DNA from 4 places in the Streptomyces sp. NPDC039736 genome. Region 1 is predicted to be linked to each of the others. Evidence: riboswitches for the same ligand, from Rfam matches in the RefSeq annotation. Region 1 holds a riboswitch; each other region holds the start of a gene.
What was found. Region 1 has a riboswitch for cobalamin ahead of ACZ56L_RS02250 (energy-coupling factor ABC transporter permease). Riboswitches for the same ligand answer to the same signal wherever they lie in the genome.
Positions count from the first base shown of each region.

Region 2: it holds a riboswitch for cobalamin, as region 1 does, so the genes downstream of both, cobN (cobaltochelatase subunit CobN) here and ACZ56L_RS02250 (energy-coupling factor ABC transporter permease) in region 1, are expected to answer to the same signal.
Region 3: it holds a riboswitch for cobalamin, as region 1 does, so the genes downstream of both, ACZ56L_RS16995 (cobalamin biosynthesis protein) here and ACZ56L_RS02250 (energy-coupling factor ABC transporter permease) in region 1, are expected to answer to the same signal.
Region 4: it holds a riboswitch for cobalamin, as region 1 does, so the genes downstream of both, ACZ56L_RS21715 (ribonucleoside-diphosphate reductase subunit alpha) here and ACZ56L_RS02250 (energy-coupling factor ABC transporter permease) in region 1, are expected to answer to the same signal.

Region 1 is NZ_JBVIUQ010000001.1:525,940-529,136, forward strand. It holds gene ACZ56L_RS02245 (SDR family oxidoreductase) at 1-631, shown strand, start outside; cobalamin riboswitch at 887-1,071, shown strand; gene ACZ56L_RS02250 (energy-coupling factor ABC transporter permease) at 1,101-1,802, shown strand; gene ACZ56L_RS02255 (energy-coupling factor ABC transporter substrate-binding protein) at 1,799-2,173, shown strand; gene cbiQ (cobalt ECF transporter T component CbiQ) at 2,180-2,929, shown strand; gene ACZ56L_RS02265 (energy-coupling factor ABC transporter ATP-binding protein) at 2,926-3,197, shown strand, end outside.
Region 2 is NZ_JBVIUQ010000009.1:226,963-230,159, forward strand. It holds gene cobN (cobaltochelatase subunit CobN) at 1-1,918, opposite strand, end outside; cobalamin riboswitch at 1,985-2,110, opposite strand; gene cobG (precorrin-3B synthase) at 2,211-3,197, shown strand, end outside.
Region 3 is NZ_JBVIUQ010000005.1:67,665-70,861, forward strand. It holds gene ACZ56L_RS16985 (inorganic phosphate transporter) at 1-1,197, shown strand, start outside; gene ACZ56L_RS16990 (hypothetical protein) at 1,211-1,432, shown strand; cobalamin riboswitch at 1,573-1,720, shown strand; gene ACZ56L_RS16995 (cobalamin biosynthesis protein) at 1,757-2,740, shown strand; gene ACZ56L_RS17000 (cobyric acid synthase) at 2,737-3,197, shown strand, end outside.
Region 4 is NZ_JBVIUQ010000006.1:498,517-501,713, forward strand. It holds gene ACZ56L_RS21715 (ribonucleoside-diphosphate reductase subunit alpha) at 1-1,897, opposite strand, end outside; cobalamin riboswitch at 2,044-2,167, opposite strand; gene ACZ56L_RS21720 (GNAT family N-acetyltransferase) at 2,257-2,790, opposite strand; gene ACZ56L_RS21725 (YbdD/YjiX family protein) at 2,880-3,098, opposite strand; gene ACZ56L_RS21730 (carbon starvation CstA family protein) at 3,095-3,197, opposite strand, start outside.

The DNA of each region.
Region 1 (3,197 bases):
CGAGGAGGCGCAGGACGCCCAGGAGACCGTGCGCCTGGTCGAGAAGGCCGGCCGCCGGGCGGTGGCCGTGCCCTGCGACATCCGGGAGGAGGAGCAGTGCCGGGCGCTCGTCGAGCGGGCCGTCGCGGAGTTCGGGCGGATCGACGTACTGGTCAACAACGCGGCGTACCAGATGGCCCAGCCCGAAGGCATCCAGGACATCAGCACCGAGCAGTTCGACCGGGTGGTGCGCACCAACCTGTACGGCATGTTCTGGCTGTGCAAGGCGGCCGTGCCGCACATCCCCGCGGGCGGCTCGATCATCAACACCACCTCGGTGCAGGCCTACCAGCCCAGCCCGCAGCTCCTCGACTACGCCATGACGAAGGGCGCGATCGTCACGTTCACGAAGGGCCTCGCGCAGATGCTGGTCGACCGGGGCATCCGCGTCAACGCGGTCGCCCCGGGCCCGGTGTGGACCCCGCTCATCCCGGCCACGCTGCCGGACACCGAGGAGTTCGGCGCGCAGTCCCCGATGGGCCGGGCGGCACAGCCCGCGGAGATGGCCCCCGCGTACGTCTTCCTCGCGTCGGAACAGGCGAGCTTCATCACCGCGGAGATCATGAACGCGACGGGCGGCACACCCCTGTAGCCCACCGCCGGACGCCCCCCCGCGCTGCCGCCACTGGCGCGGGGGCGGGCGCAACGGACGAGCTCCGGCTCCCTCCCTCCGGCGGCCTCCGGCCGGCACGGGCCCTGGCACTGGTTCCGGCACCGGTTCTGGACGAACCGACGCACCACCTCGGCGTCCGCGCCCAGTTCGAACTCCCGCACCTGACGCGCCCCATTGGCACCACGACGCCGGCGGCCACGCCGGTCCGTGGTTGTCATGCGCAGGACCTGGGCAGTAGTGTCCACCTGCCTTGGTGTACGGGAAATCCGGTGAAGTACCGGTGCGGCCCTCGCCACTGTGATCGGGAAGTCCTGCTCCAGCCCCTCGCGGGCAGCCACTGGGTCCTCGGACCTGGGAAGGCGGAGATCCGGGCGGTGTCACCCGTCAGCCAGGAGACCGGCCAGGGCACTTCAACCGTCCACGAGGTGCTGGAGAGGTCTGCTGAGCCATGCACATAGCCGAGGGGTTCCTGCCCCCAGTACACGCGATCGCCTGGGGCGTCGCGGCTGCCCCGTTCGTCGTCCACGGAGTGCGTTCCCTGACCCGGGAGGTCAAGGAACACCCGGAGAGCACGCTGCTCCTGGGCGCCTCCGGGGCGTTCACCTTCGTTCTCTCCGCACTCAAGCTGCCCTCGGTGACCGGTAGCTGCTCCCATCCCACCGGCACGGGCCTGGGCGCCATCCTGTTCCGGCCGCCCATCATGACGGTGCTCGGAACGATCACTCTGCTGTTCCAGGCGCTGCTCCTGGCGCACGGCGGACTGACCACCCTGGGAGCCAACGCCTTCTCCATGGCGGTCGTCGGCCCCTGGACCGGATACGGCGTCTACCGGCTGCTGCGCCGCTACGACGTCCCGCTCATGGTCACCGTCTTCTTCGGGGCGTTCGTGGCGGACCTGACCACCTACTGCGTCACCAGCGTGCAGCTCGCGCTCGCCTTCCCCGACCCGAGCGGCGGATTCCTCGGCGCACTGGGCAAGTTCGGCTCCATCTTCGCCCTCACGCAGATCCCGCTGGCCGTCAGCGAGGGCCTGCTCACGGTGCTCGTCATGCGGCTCCTCGTCCAGTCCAGCAAAGGCGAACTGACCCGCCTGGGCGTGCTCGTCACCGGTGGACGGCGCGACTCCGTCTCCGAGGCGGTGGCCCGGTGAAGCGGAACACGAAGATCAACCTGCTGCTCCTGCTCGTGGTGGCCGCGCTCGCGGTCCTGCCGCTCGCGCTGGGTCTCGGCGACCACAAGGAGGAGCCCTTCGCCGGGGCCGACGCCGAGGCGGAGACGGCCATCACCCAGATCGACCCGGACTACGAACCGTGGTTCTCCCCGCTCTACGAGCCGCCCTCGGGGGAGGTCGAGTCCGCCCTCTTCGCCCTCCAAGCGGCCCTCGGCGCCGGCGTCCTGGCGTACTACTTCGGGCTGCGCCGCGGACGCAGGCAGGGGGAACTGCGCGCCGCGCACCGCGCCGGAAGCGGCACCGGCACCGCCGAAGCGGCCGTGGACCCACCTGCCGGGGACCGGACCTGAGCCCACGTGCTGCCCATCGACGTGGCGGCGCACAGCAGCCGCTGGCGCCGCCGCCACCCTCTCGACAAAGCCGTCCTCGCCCTGGGCCTCACCGCACTCGCCGTCACCCTGCCGCCGTGGCCGGGAGCCGTACTCGTACTCGTCACGGCACTGGTGCTCCTCCTGGGGCCGGCCGGCGTCACCCTCCGCAAGGTGTGGCGCGCCTGGCGGGTGCCGCTCGGCTTCTGCGTCACGGGTGCGGCCACCCTGACCGTCCAGGTCGGTGCGCCCGGCGCGTTCATCGCTCTCGCTCCGCACGGCTGGGAGCACGCGACGCAGGTGCTGCTGCGCTCGTCGGCCGCGTCCCTGGGCGTGCTGCTGCTCGCCTTCACCACACCCGTCACGGATCTGCTGACGTGGCTGCTGCGGCTGGGCGTTCCGGCGCCGGTGGTGGACGTGGCCCTGGTGATGTACCGGATGATCTTCCTCCTGCTCGAGTCCGTCCGCCGCATCCGCGAGGCGCAGGCCGCGCGGCTCGGCCACACCACGCGCACCGCCGCCTTCCGCTCCCTGGCGGGGCTCGGCGCCGTCGCCTTCGTCAAGGCGTTCGACCAGGCGGGCCGCATGCAGCGCGGGCTCGCGGGGCGCGGCTACGACGGCACCCTGCGCGTCATGACGCCCGACCTGCACGTCTCCCGCCGCTTCGTGCTCCTCTCCCTGGCCCTGCTCACCGCCCTGGTGATCCTCACCCTCGTACTCGAAAGGCTGCTGCCATGAACGACGACGCCGTGGTGAGCCTGCACGGGGTGTCGTTCGCCTACGAGGACGGTCCCGCCGTGCTCAGCGACTTCGACTTCGCGATCTGCGCGGGGCGCGCCCTCGCGCTCCTCGGCAGGAACGGCAGCGGGAAGACCACCCTCATGCGGCTGCTCAGCGGAGGGCTGCGCCCCCGCACGGGCCACCTGGCCCTGGAGGGGAAGCCGGTGACCTACGACCGGGCGGGCCTGACCCGGCTGCGCACCAGCGTCCAGCTCGTGCTCCAGGA
Region 2 (3,197 bases), on a different contig from region 1:
CGGGCCGGTTCTCGATGCCGAGGTCGTGGTCGAGCTTCGCGGCCTGGATGAGCGTCCAGATCTGGGCGCGGATCGCGGGCAGCTTCGCCGGGTCCATGGCCGCGATCTGGGCGTGCTCGTCGAGGAGTTGTTCCAGGCGGGCGATGTCGCCGTAGCTGTCGGCGCGGGCCATCGGCGGCACCAGGTGGTCGATCAGGGTGGCGTGCACCCGGCGCTTGGCCTGGGTGCCCTCGCCCGGGTCGTTGACCAGGAACGGGTAGATCAGGGGGAGGTCGCCGAGGGCGGCGTCGGGGCCGCAGGCGGCGGACAGGCCCGCGTTCTTGCCGGGCAGCCACTCCAGGTTGCCGTGCTTGCCGAGGTGGACCATCGCGTCGGCGCCGAAGCCGTTGTCGGCGGCGGACGCGGCGATCCAGCGGTAGGCGGCCAGGTAGTGGTGCGAGGGCGGCAGGTCCGGGTCGTGGTAGATCGCGATCGGGTTCTCGCCGAAGCCGCGCGGCGGCTGGATGAGGACGAGGAGGTTCCCGAACCGCAGGGCGGCGAGCACGATGTCGCCCTCCGGGTTGGCGGACCGGTCCACGAACATCTCGCCCGGGGCGGGGCCCCAGTGCCGCTCCACGGACTCGCGCAGCTCGGCGGGCAGGGTGGCGAACCAGCGCCGGTAGTCGGCGGCCGGGATGCGCACGGGGTTGCGGGCGAGCTGCTCCTCGGTGAGCCACTCCTGGTCGTGGCCGCCGGCCTCGATGAGGGCGTAGATCAGCTCGTCGCCGTCGCCGGACACCAGGCCGGGGATCTCCTGCGTGCCGAAGTCGTACCCCTCCTCCTGCAGGCGGCGCAGCAGGGCGACCGCGCTGGCGGGGGTGTCGAGGCCGACCGCGTTGCCGATCCGGGAGTGCTTGGTCGGGTACGCGGACAGGACCAGCGCGAGCTTCTTCTCGGCGTTGGGGATGTGCCGCAGCCGGGCGTGGCGCACGGCGATCCCGGCGACGCGGGCGGCGCGCTCGGGGTCGGCGACGTACGACGGCAGGCCGTCCTCGTCGATCTCCTTGAAGGAGAACGGGACGGTGATCAGGCGGCCGTCGAACTCGGGGACGGCGATCTGGGTGGCGGCGTCCAGCGGGGAGACGCCCTCGTCGTTCTCCTCCCAGGCGGCGCGCGGGCTGGTGAGGCACAGCGCCTGGAGGATCGGGACGTCGAGGCCGGTGAGGGCGCCCGCGTCCCAGGACTCGTCGTCGCCGCCCGCGGAGGCCTCGGCGGGGCGGGTGCCGCCGGCCGCGAGCACGGTGGTGACGATGGCGTCGGCGGCGCGCAGCTCCTCGATGAGCTCCGGCTCCGGGGTGCGCAGGGACGCGACGTACAGCGGCAGCGGGCGGGCCCCGGCCGCCTCGATCTCGCCGCACAGGGCGTCGATGAAGGCGGTGTTGCCGCTCATGTGGTGGGCGCGGTAGTAGAGCACCGCGACGGTCGGGCCCTCGACGTCCTCGCGGGCGGTGCGCTCCAGGGGGCCCCAGGAGGGCGCCGGCGCGGGCGACTCGAAGCCGTGGCCGGTGAGCAGCACGGTGTCGGAGAGGAACCGGGCGAGCTGCTCCAGGTTGGCGGGGCCGCCGTGCGCCAGGTAGGCGTGCGCCTCGGCGGCGATGCCGACGGGGACGGTGGAGGCGGCCATGAGCTGGGCGTCGGGGGCCTGTTCGCCGGTGAGGACGACGACGGGGCGGCCGGTGGCGAGGACCTGGTCGAGACCCTCCTGCCAGGCGCGGACGCCGCCGAGGAGGCGCACCACGACGAGGTCGGTGCCCTCCAGGAGGGCGGGCAGGTCCGCCAGGTCGAGGCGGGAGGGGTTGGCGTAGCGGTAGCTGACCGGTCCGTCCGAGGAACGGGCGCTGAGCAGGTCGGTGTCGGACGTCGACAGGAGCAGGATCATGCGGCGTCGGGCCTTCCTCGGGGTGTCCACGCCCCGGGCGGTGTTCGGACTGCTCGAACCAGGTCGAGAAGCTACGGAAGGGAGTTCCTGACTCGCCCGGCCTGGGGCCGGGCTCACAGTGGCGGGACCGCGCCGGAATCGCACCGGGCTTCCTCCCCTGTCGCCTTTCGGTGGCGACTGCCGCCCTGGCGGGCGACGGCGACGGACCGCAGGGTCCGCCACCAGGCATATTAGGCGTACCGGTCAAGGCCCCGGCACCCGGCGGTCGAACAGGAGTCGGCCTCGGGTCGGTATGCTCGCCGCCATGCCCCCGTCCCCCTCTTCGCCGTCGGCCTCCGGTGCGAACTCCGCGCGCACCCGTGGTGACGCGTGCCCCGGGTCCCTGCGGCTGCACCGCGCGGACGACGGAGCGCTGGCGCGGGTGCGGCTGCCCGGCGGCGTCCTGACCGCGGAGCAGGCCGACGTGCTCGGGAAGTTGGCCGGGGAGCTCGGCGAGGGTGACATTCACCTCACTTCCCGGGGCAACGCGCAACTGCGTGCGCTGCCCGCCGACTGCGGCGGTGAACTCGCGCGGCGGCTCGGCGAGTCGGGGCTGCTGCCGTCCGCGCGGCACGAGCGGGTGCGCAACCTGGTGGCGTCGCCGCTGTCGGGCCTGGACGGCCGGGGGAACGCCGATGTGGGGCCGTGGCTGGCGGAGTTGGACGCGCTCCTGTGCGCGAGCGGGCGGGCCGTCGCCCTGTCCGGCCGGTTCCTGTTCGCGCTGGACGACGGGCGTGGTGACGTGGACGCGCTCGGGGCGGACGTGACGCTGCTCGCGCAGGGTGACGGTGACGCGCTGCTGCGTGTCGGCGCTGCCGCCGACGCGGTGCGCGTCCCGGGCGCGTGGGCGGCCCGTGCGGCCCTGGTGGCTGCCGAAACCTTTCTGGACAGTGCGCCGGACGCGGGCACCTGGCGGGTCGCCGAGCTGCCGGCGGGCCCGGACGTCCTGCTGGCACAGGTGGCGCGGAAGCTGGCTGCCGCCCCTGCGCGGACACCGGGCGCGGTCCTGGCGGGTGCGGCCCGCACCCCGGCACCGGCACGGCCGCGCGAGGCCGCCGCGCCCGGGTTCGGCGTCGTCACCGGGGGTGCGCCCGGTGCGGCGGCACTGTCGGTGGGGGTGCCCCTGGGACGTGTCGCCGCCGCACAGTGGCGGCTGCTGGCCGACACCGCGCGCAGCCAGGGAGACGGCACGCTGCGCCTGACGCCGTGGCGCGGGGTCGTCGTGCCGGGGGTCGCCCCC
Region 3 (3,197 bases), on a different contig from region 1:
GCGATGGCGACCACCATCTCGACCGGCGCTCTCAAGCCCAAGACGGCGGTGGCCATGTCCGCCGTGCTCAACCTCGTCGGTGCCTTCCTCTCCGTGGAGGTCGCCAAGACGATCTCCGGCGGGCTCATCAACGAGAGCGGCATCACCACCGAAGTGATCTTCGCGGCCCTGGTCGGCGCGATCCTCTGGAACCTGTTGACCTGGCTGATCGGCCTGCCGTCCAGTTCCTCCCACGCACTCTTCGGCGGCCTCATCGGCGCCACCCTGATGTCGGTGGGCGCCTCCGGCGTCAACGGCAGCGTCGTCATCACCAAGGTGCTGCTGCCCGCGGTCGCCGCGCCGATCGTCGCCGGTCTCGCCGCCTACCTCGCCACGAAGCTCACCTTCAAGCTGGCGTCCAGGACCGACGAGAAGGCCACCGCCAAGGGCTACCGGGCGGGCCAGATCGCCTCCGCCGGCCTCGTCTCCCTCGCGCACGGCACCAACGACGCGCAGAAGACCATGGGTGTCATCACCCTGGCCCTGGTCACCGGCAACGTGCTGGCCCCCGGCTCGAACCCGCCGATGTGGGTCATCGTCTCGGCCGGCGTCGCCATCGCGCTCGGCACCTACCTCGGCGGCTGGCGCATCATCCGCACCATGGGCAAGGGCCTCACCGACCTCCGGCCGCCGCAGGGCTTCGCCGCCCAGACCGGCGCCGCGACGGTCATCCTGGCCTCCTCGCACCTCGGCTTCTCCCTCTCCACCACCCAGGTCTGCTCCGGCGCCGTGATGGGCTCGGGTCTCGCGCCCAAGGGCGGGGTGGTCCGCTGGTCGACCGCGACCCGGATGTTCGTCGCCTGGGGCCTGACCCTGCCGGCCGCCGGCGCGGTCGCCGCGGCCGCCGAGTTCCTCACCGGTCAGGGCACGTGGGGCGTCACCGCCGTCGCGATCCTGCTGGTCGCGGGCTCCGGTGCGATCTGGATGCTGTCGCGCCGCAAGCCGGTCGACCACACCAACGTCACGGCCGACGACCTCGGCGGCGCGGCCGCCCCGGCCGCCGAGCCCGCGGGTGTCGTCACCACCGCGATGGCCGCGGTCACCCCGCCGCCCGCCGGCCTCCTCCCGGCCGGGACCACCCACACGGTCACCGGCGACCTGAAGGCAACCCTCCACTCCCCCACCGCCGACCCGGCCCGCCCGGCCGCATCGGTCTAAGGACACACGCGACATGAACATCGACTGGGCAGCTCTCGGCACCGTGTTCGGTGTCAGCCTCGTGGCCACCGTCTCCCTGGTGGGCCTGTTCACCCTCGGCATCGTGGGCCTCTCCAAGCAGACCGCGGCCGCCGCCACGGGCGGCTCCGCCCCGGTCGCCCGCACGGGCGCGTACGCCTGCTTCGCGCTGTGCGGCGCGGCCGTCGCGTACGGCATCTTCCTGATCGTCTCCTGACAACCCGCGGGGCCCGTCCGCCCCGCCCCCCGACGCCGGAGCAGCCGGCGGGGCCGCCGGTCTTCCGGCCCCGCCGGCTGTCGGCCGTTCCGGATCGGTGCCCGCCCCCCGCCTCCCGCAGGTCAACCCTAGGTTGACGGCTGTTCGTGGGGCGTGGTGGACTGCCGGAGCCATTACGGCGGCATGGAGAGGAAGCCGGTGCGAATCCGGCGCGGTCCCGCCACTGTCACGGCCGACCCGACGAGGGTCGTGCCGAAGCCAGGAACTCCCAGCCGCTCGTCACCTCCAACCAGGGCGCGGACCCTGAGTTAAGGACTCGTCGCCATGCCCGGCTGCGGTACCCGCGGTTGCGTCGCCGTGCCCCCGTACGCGTTCGCGCTCGGCGCGGCCCTCGGGATGGCCTGCGACGCCGTGTTCGGCGACCCGCGCCGGGGACATCCGGTCGCCCTCTTCGGACGTGCCGCGGCCGCCGTCGAACGGGTGCTGTGGCGGGACGACCGGGCGCGGGGCGCGGCGCACACCCTGGTCTGCGTGGGCGGAGCGGCCGCAGTCGCCGCCGTGGCCTCCCGTCTCGTACGCCGCCGCCCCGCCGCGTCCGTCGCGCTGACCGCCGCCGCCACCTGGGCCGTCGTCGGGGGCACGTCGCTGGGGCGCGAGGCCAGGGCGATCGGCGGGGCGCTGGCCGCCGGGGACCTGGAACTGGCCCGGGAGCGGCTGCCGCACCTGTGCGGGCGCGACCCGCAGGCCCTGGACGGGCAGCAGCTCGCCCGGGCGGTCGTGGAGTCCGTCGCCGAGAACACCTCGGACGCGGTGGTGGGCGCGCTGGTGTGGGGTGCGGTCGGCGGTGTGCCCGGGCTTGTCGCGTTCCGGGCGGTGAACACGCTGGACGCGATGGTCGGGCACAAGTCGGCCCGCCACCGCAGGTACGGGTGGGCCTCGGCCCGGCTCGACGACGTGGCCGGCTGGCCCGGCGCGCGCCTGACGGCGGCGCTCGCGGTGCTCGCCGGGGACGACGCCCGGGGCGCGGTCAGGGCCTGGCGCGCCGACGCCGCCGCGCACCCCAGCCCCAACGCGGGCCCCGTCGAGGCGTCCTTCGCGGGCGCGCTGGGCGTGCGGCTCGGCGGAACGCTGTCGTACGCGGGGCGGGTGGAGCACCGGGCGGTGCTGAACGGGGAGCGCGGGCGTCCGGTGGACGTGCCCGACATCGAACGTGCGGTGCGGCTGTCGCGCCGGGTGGGCGTGCTGGCGCTGGCCGCGTGTGCGGCGGGGCGGCTGGCGTTCTCGTACGCGAAGGGACGGAACGCATGAGTGGCGGCGGACTGCTGGTCGCGGGGACCACGTCGGACGCGGGCAAGAGCGTCGTCACCGCGGGCATCTGCCGGTGGCTGGTGCGCCGGGGGGTGAAGGTGGCCCCGTTCAAGGCGCAGAACATGTCGCTGAACTCGTTCGTGACGCGGGAGGGCGCGGAGATCGGGCGCGCCCAGGCGATGCAGGCGCAGGCGGCGCGCGTCGAGCCGACGGCGCTGATGAATCCGGTGCTGCTGAAGCCGGGGAGCGACAGGTCCAGTCAGGTGGTGCTGCTCGGCAGGCCGGTGGGCGAGATGAGCGCGCGCGGCTTCTTCGGCACGGCGGGCGGCACGACGTACGGCAAGGGCGTGCAGGGCGGGCACCGGGAGGCGCTGCTCGGCACGGTCACGGAGTGCCTGGCGGAGCTGCGCGGTCAGTACGACGCGGTGATCTGCGAGGGGGCGGGCAGCCCGGCGGA
Region 4 (3,197 bases), on a different contig from region 1:
TGAAGAGGTTGGAGACCTGCGGCTCGATGCACTCGTAGACGCCCGCGATGGAGGCGATGGTGGCCGTCGGGGCGATGGCCAGCAGGAGCGAGTTGCGCATGCCGGTCTTCGCGACGCGGGCGCGCAGCGCCTCCCAGCGCTCCGGCCAGGTGACCTCGACGCCGTAGTGGTCGGGGTGCAGGACGCCGCGCGCGGTGCGGGTCTTCTCCCAGGCGGGGAGGGGTCCGCTGCGCTCGGCGAGGTCGCAGGACGCCTCGTACGCGGCGAGCATGATCCGCTCGGCGATGCGGGTGGAGAGCGCCGCCGCCTCCGGGGAGTCGAAGGGGAGCTTCAGCTTGAAGAAGACGTCCTGGAGGCCCATCGCGCCCAGGCCGACCGGCCGCCAACGGGAGTTGGAGTTGCCGGCCTGCTCGGTCGGGTAGAAGTTGATGTCCACCACGCGGTCCAGGAAGGTGACGGCGGTGTGGACCGTCCGGTCCAGGCGGTCCCAGTCGATCTCGCCGCTGTCCAGGACGAAGGCGCCCATGTTGACCGAGCCGAGGTTGCAGACGGCCGTCTCGCCGTCATCGGTGACTTCGAGGATCTCGGTGCACAGGTTGGAGGAGTGGACCGTGTGGCCCGGCTCCGCCGTCTGGTTGGCGGTGCGGTTGGAGGCGTCCTTGAAGGTCATCCAGCCGTTGCCGGTCTGCGCGAGGGTGCGCATCATGCGACCGTACAGCTCGCGGGCCGGCAGGGACTTCTTGGCCAGGCCCTGCGCCTCCGCCCTGCGGTAGGCGGCGTCGAAGTCGTCGCCCCACAGGTCCACCAGCTCGGGGACGTCGGCGGGGGAGAACAGCGACCACTGGCCGTCCTGGTCCACGCGGCGCATGAACTCGTCCGGGATCCAGTGGGCGAGGTTGAGGTTGTGGGTGCGGCGGGCGTCCTCGCCGGTGTTGTCGCGGAGCTCCAGGAACTCCTCGATGTCCGCGTGCCAGGTCTCCAGGTAGACGGCGGCCGCGCCCTTGCGGCGGCCGCCCTGGTTGACGGCCGCGACGGAGGCGTCGAGCGTCTTCAGGAACGGGACGATGCCGTTGGAGTGGCCGTTGGTGCCGCGGATCAGGGAGCCGCGGGCGCGGATGCGCGAGTACGACAGACCGATGCCGCCGGCGTGCTTGGACAGGCGCGCGACCTGGTGGTAGCGGTCGTAGATCGAGTCCAGCTCGTCCATCGGGGAGTCGAGGAGGTAGCAGGACGACATCTGCGGGTGGCGGGTGCCGGAGTTGAAGAGCGTCGGCGAGGACGGCAGGTAGTCCAGGCGGCTCATCAGCCGGTACAGCGAGGCGACCTCGGCGAGAGCCCGCTCGCTGTCGTCCGCCGCCAGGCCGGAGGCCACGCGCAGCATGAAGTGCTGCGGGGTCTCGATCACCTGACGGGTGATGGGGTGGCGCAGCAGGTAGCGGCTGTAGACCGTGCGCAGGCCGAAGTACTCGAAGCGGTCGTCGCCCTCGAGGTCGATCAGCTCGTCCAGCGCCGCCGCGTGCTTGGCGACGAACTCGGCCGTGCGGTCCGCGATGAGCCCTTCGCGGTGGCCGACGGCGACGGACCCGGAGAAGCAGCCCACCCCCTGGGAGGCGGCCTCGTCCCGGATCGTACGGGCGAGCAGGCGCGCGGCGAGGCGCGAGTAGGCGGGGTCCTCGGAGATGAGCCCTGCGGCGGCCTCGGTGGCCAGCTCCCGGAGCTCGGCGGCGTCCGAGCGCGCGTTGCGCCCCCGCAGGGCGGCGGCGGCGACCCGGCCGGGGTCGGTGTCGGTGAGGTCGGCGGTCAGGTCGGTCAGGGTGCGCAGCAGCGCGGTGCCGGGGGCGTCCTGACTGTCCTGACTCTGCTCGGCGGTGGCCGGGTCGACTGGCGCGATGGTCACGTGGGGGCTCTCCCTCGCTCGGCGCGGGGCCACGGGGCAAAGCGGGGGCGCGCGAGCAGGCGTCCGCCCCGGAAGAAGGGCGCACGTCGCCTGGCGTCCACCGGCTCATCCTCGAAGCCCGGACGTATCGGAATCCGGTTCGGTCGAGCCGGATCACACCGTCGGCAGGTCCTCGGACTTGGCGGTACGCAAATGCGTACATGACACACCGTTGCGGGACAGTTCCGGATTCTCACCGGATTCCCCTGCGGCGACAGCGAGGACGAGCATACATGTGGTGGGTCCCCGTTGGGGAACCCACCACATGTTGTGTCGCGCGCCGTTGCGCTTCCCCCGCTAAAGGGGGTACGGGCCCCATTTCACCGGGGTCCTGAGCCTCCGCGCGCACCGGGCTGGAGCGCCAGTGCGTACGTCAGCAGGCCCAGTCCGGGCACCGGTTGCCAGTCCCGCTCGGGCGTCCGTACGAAGCCGAGGCGCTCGTAGATCCGGTGTGCCCCCAGCATCGTCGGCTGGGTCGACATCACCAGCCGGACGACCCCTTCCTCGGCCCGTGCGCGGGCGACACAGGCCCGCACGAGGCTCTCGCCCGCCCCGCGCCCCCGGGCCGCCCGTGCGACCGCGAGCATGCGGAACTCGGCTTCGCCGGGGACGCCGATGTCCTGGAGCGGGCTGCCCTGGGGAGCATAGGTGACGGTGCCCAGGAGGGTGTCGTCGGCGTCCACGGCGACCAGGAGGTCGGCCTTCGCGGCGCGGGAGGCGGCGTCGCGCAGGGTGGTCGCGTAGGTGTTGTCCTCGCCGCCGTCGAGGAGGCCGTCGTCGAGGTAGGCGCGGGCGGTGATCTCGCCCACGGCCGGGTATTCGGGGGGTTCCGCGATGCGGATGCGCATGTCCATGCCGGGCAGTGTGCAACGGCGGGGGCCCGGCGTCCCACCCCGTGTCGAGGGGCGGGACACCGGGCCGTACCGCGGTCGCTCCGACCGGTTCAGCAGCAGCGGAAGCCGTCGCGGGGGTCGCCCTCGCGGGCGTCGGTGCGGCTGCGCTCGAAGGCGCGGCGGGTCATGACCGCGGCGTCCGGGTCGTGCGCGCGGGCGTGGGCGACGTAGTGGTCGTACGCCGCCTCGCCGGTCACCTCGCGGACGTACCAGCGCAGCCGGGACAGCCAGTGCCGCAGCCCTGCCGTGCGCACCGCGCCCGTGGTCATACCGTGCTCTCCTCCTTGCGCGGGCGGCCGTCCGGGCCCAGGCCCGCGGCGGCCAGCTCGGCCTTCTCCTCCTTGGTGGCGAACAGGGAGGCCGGGGCG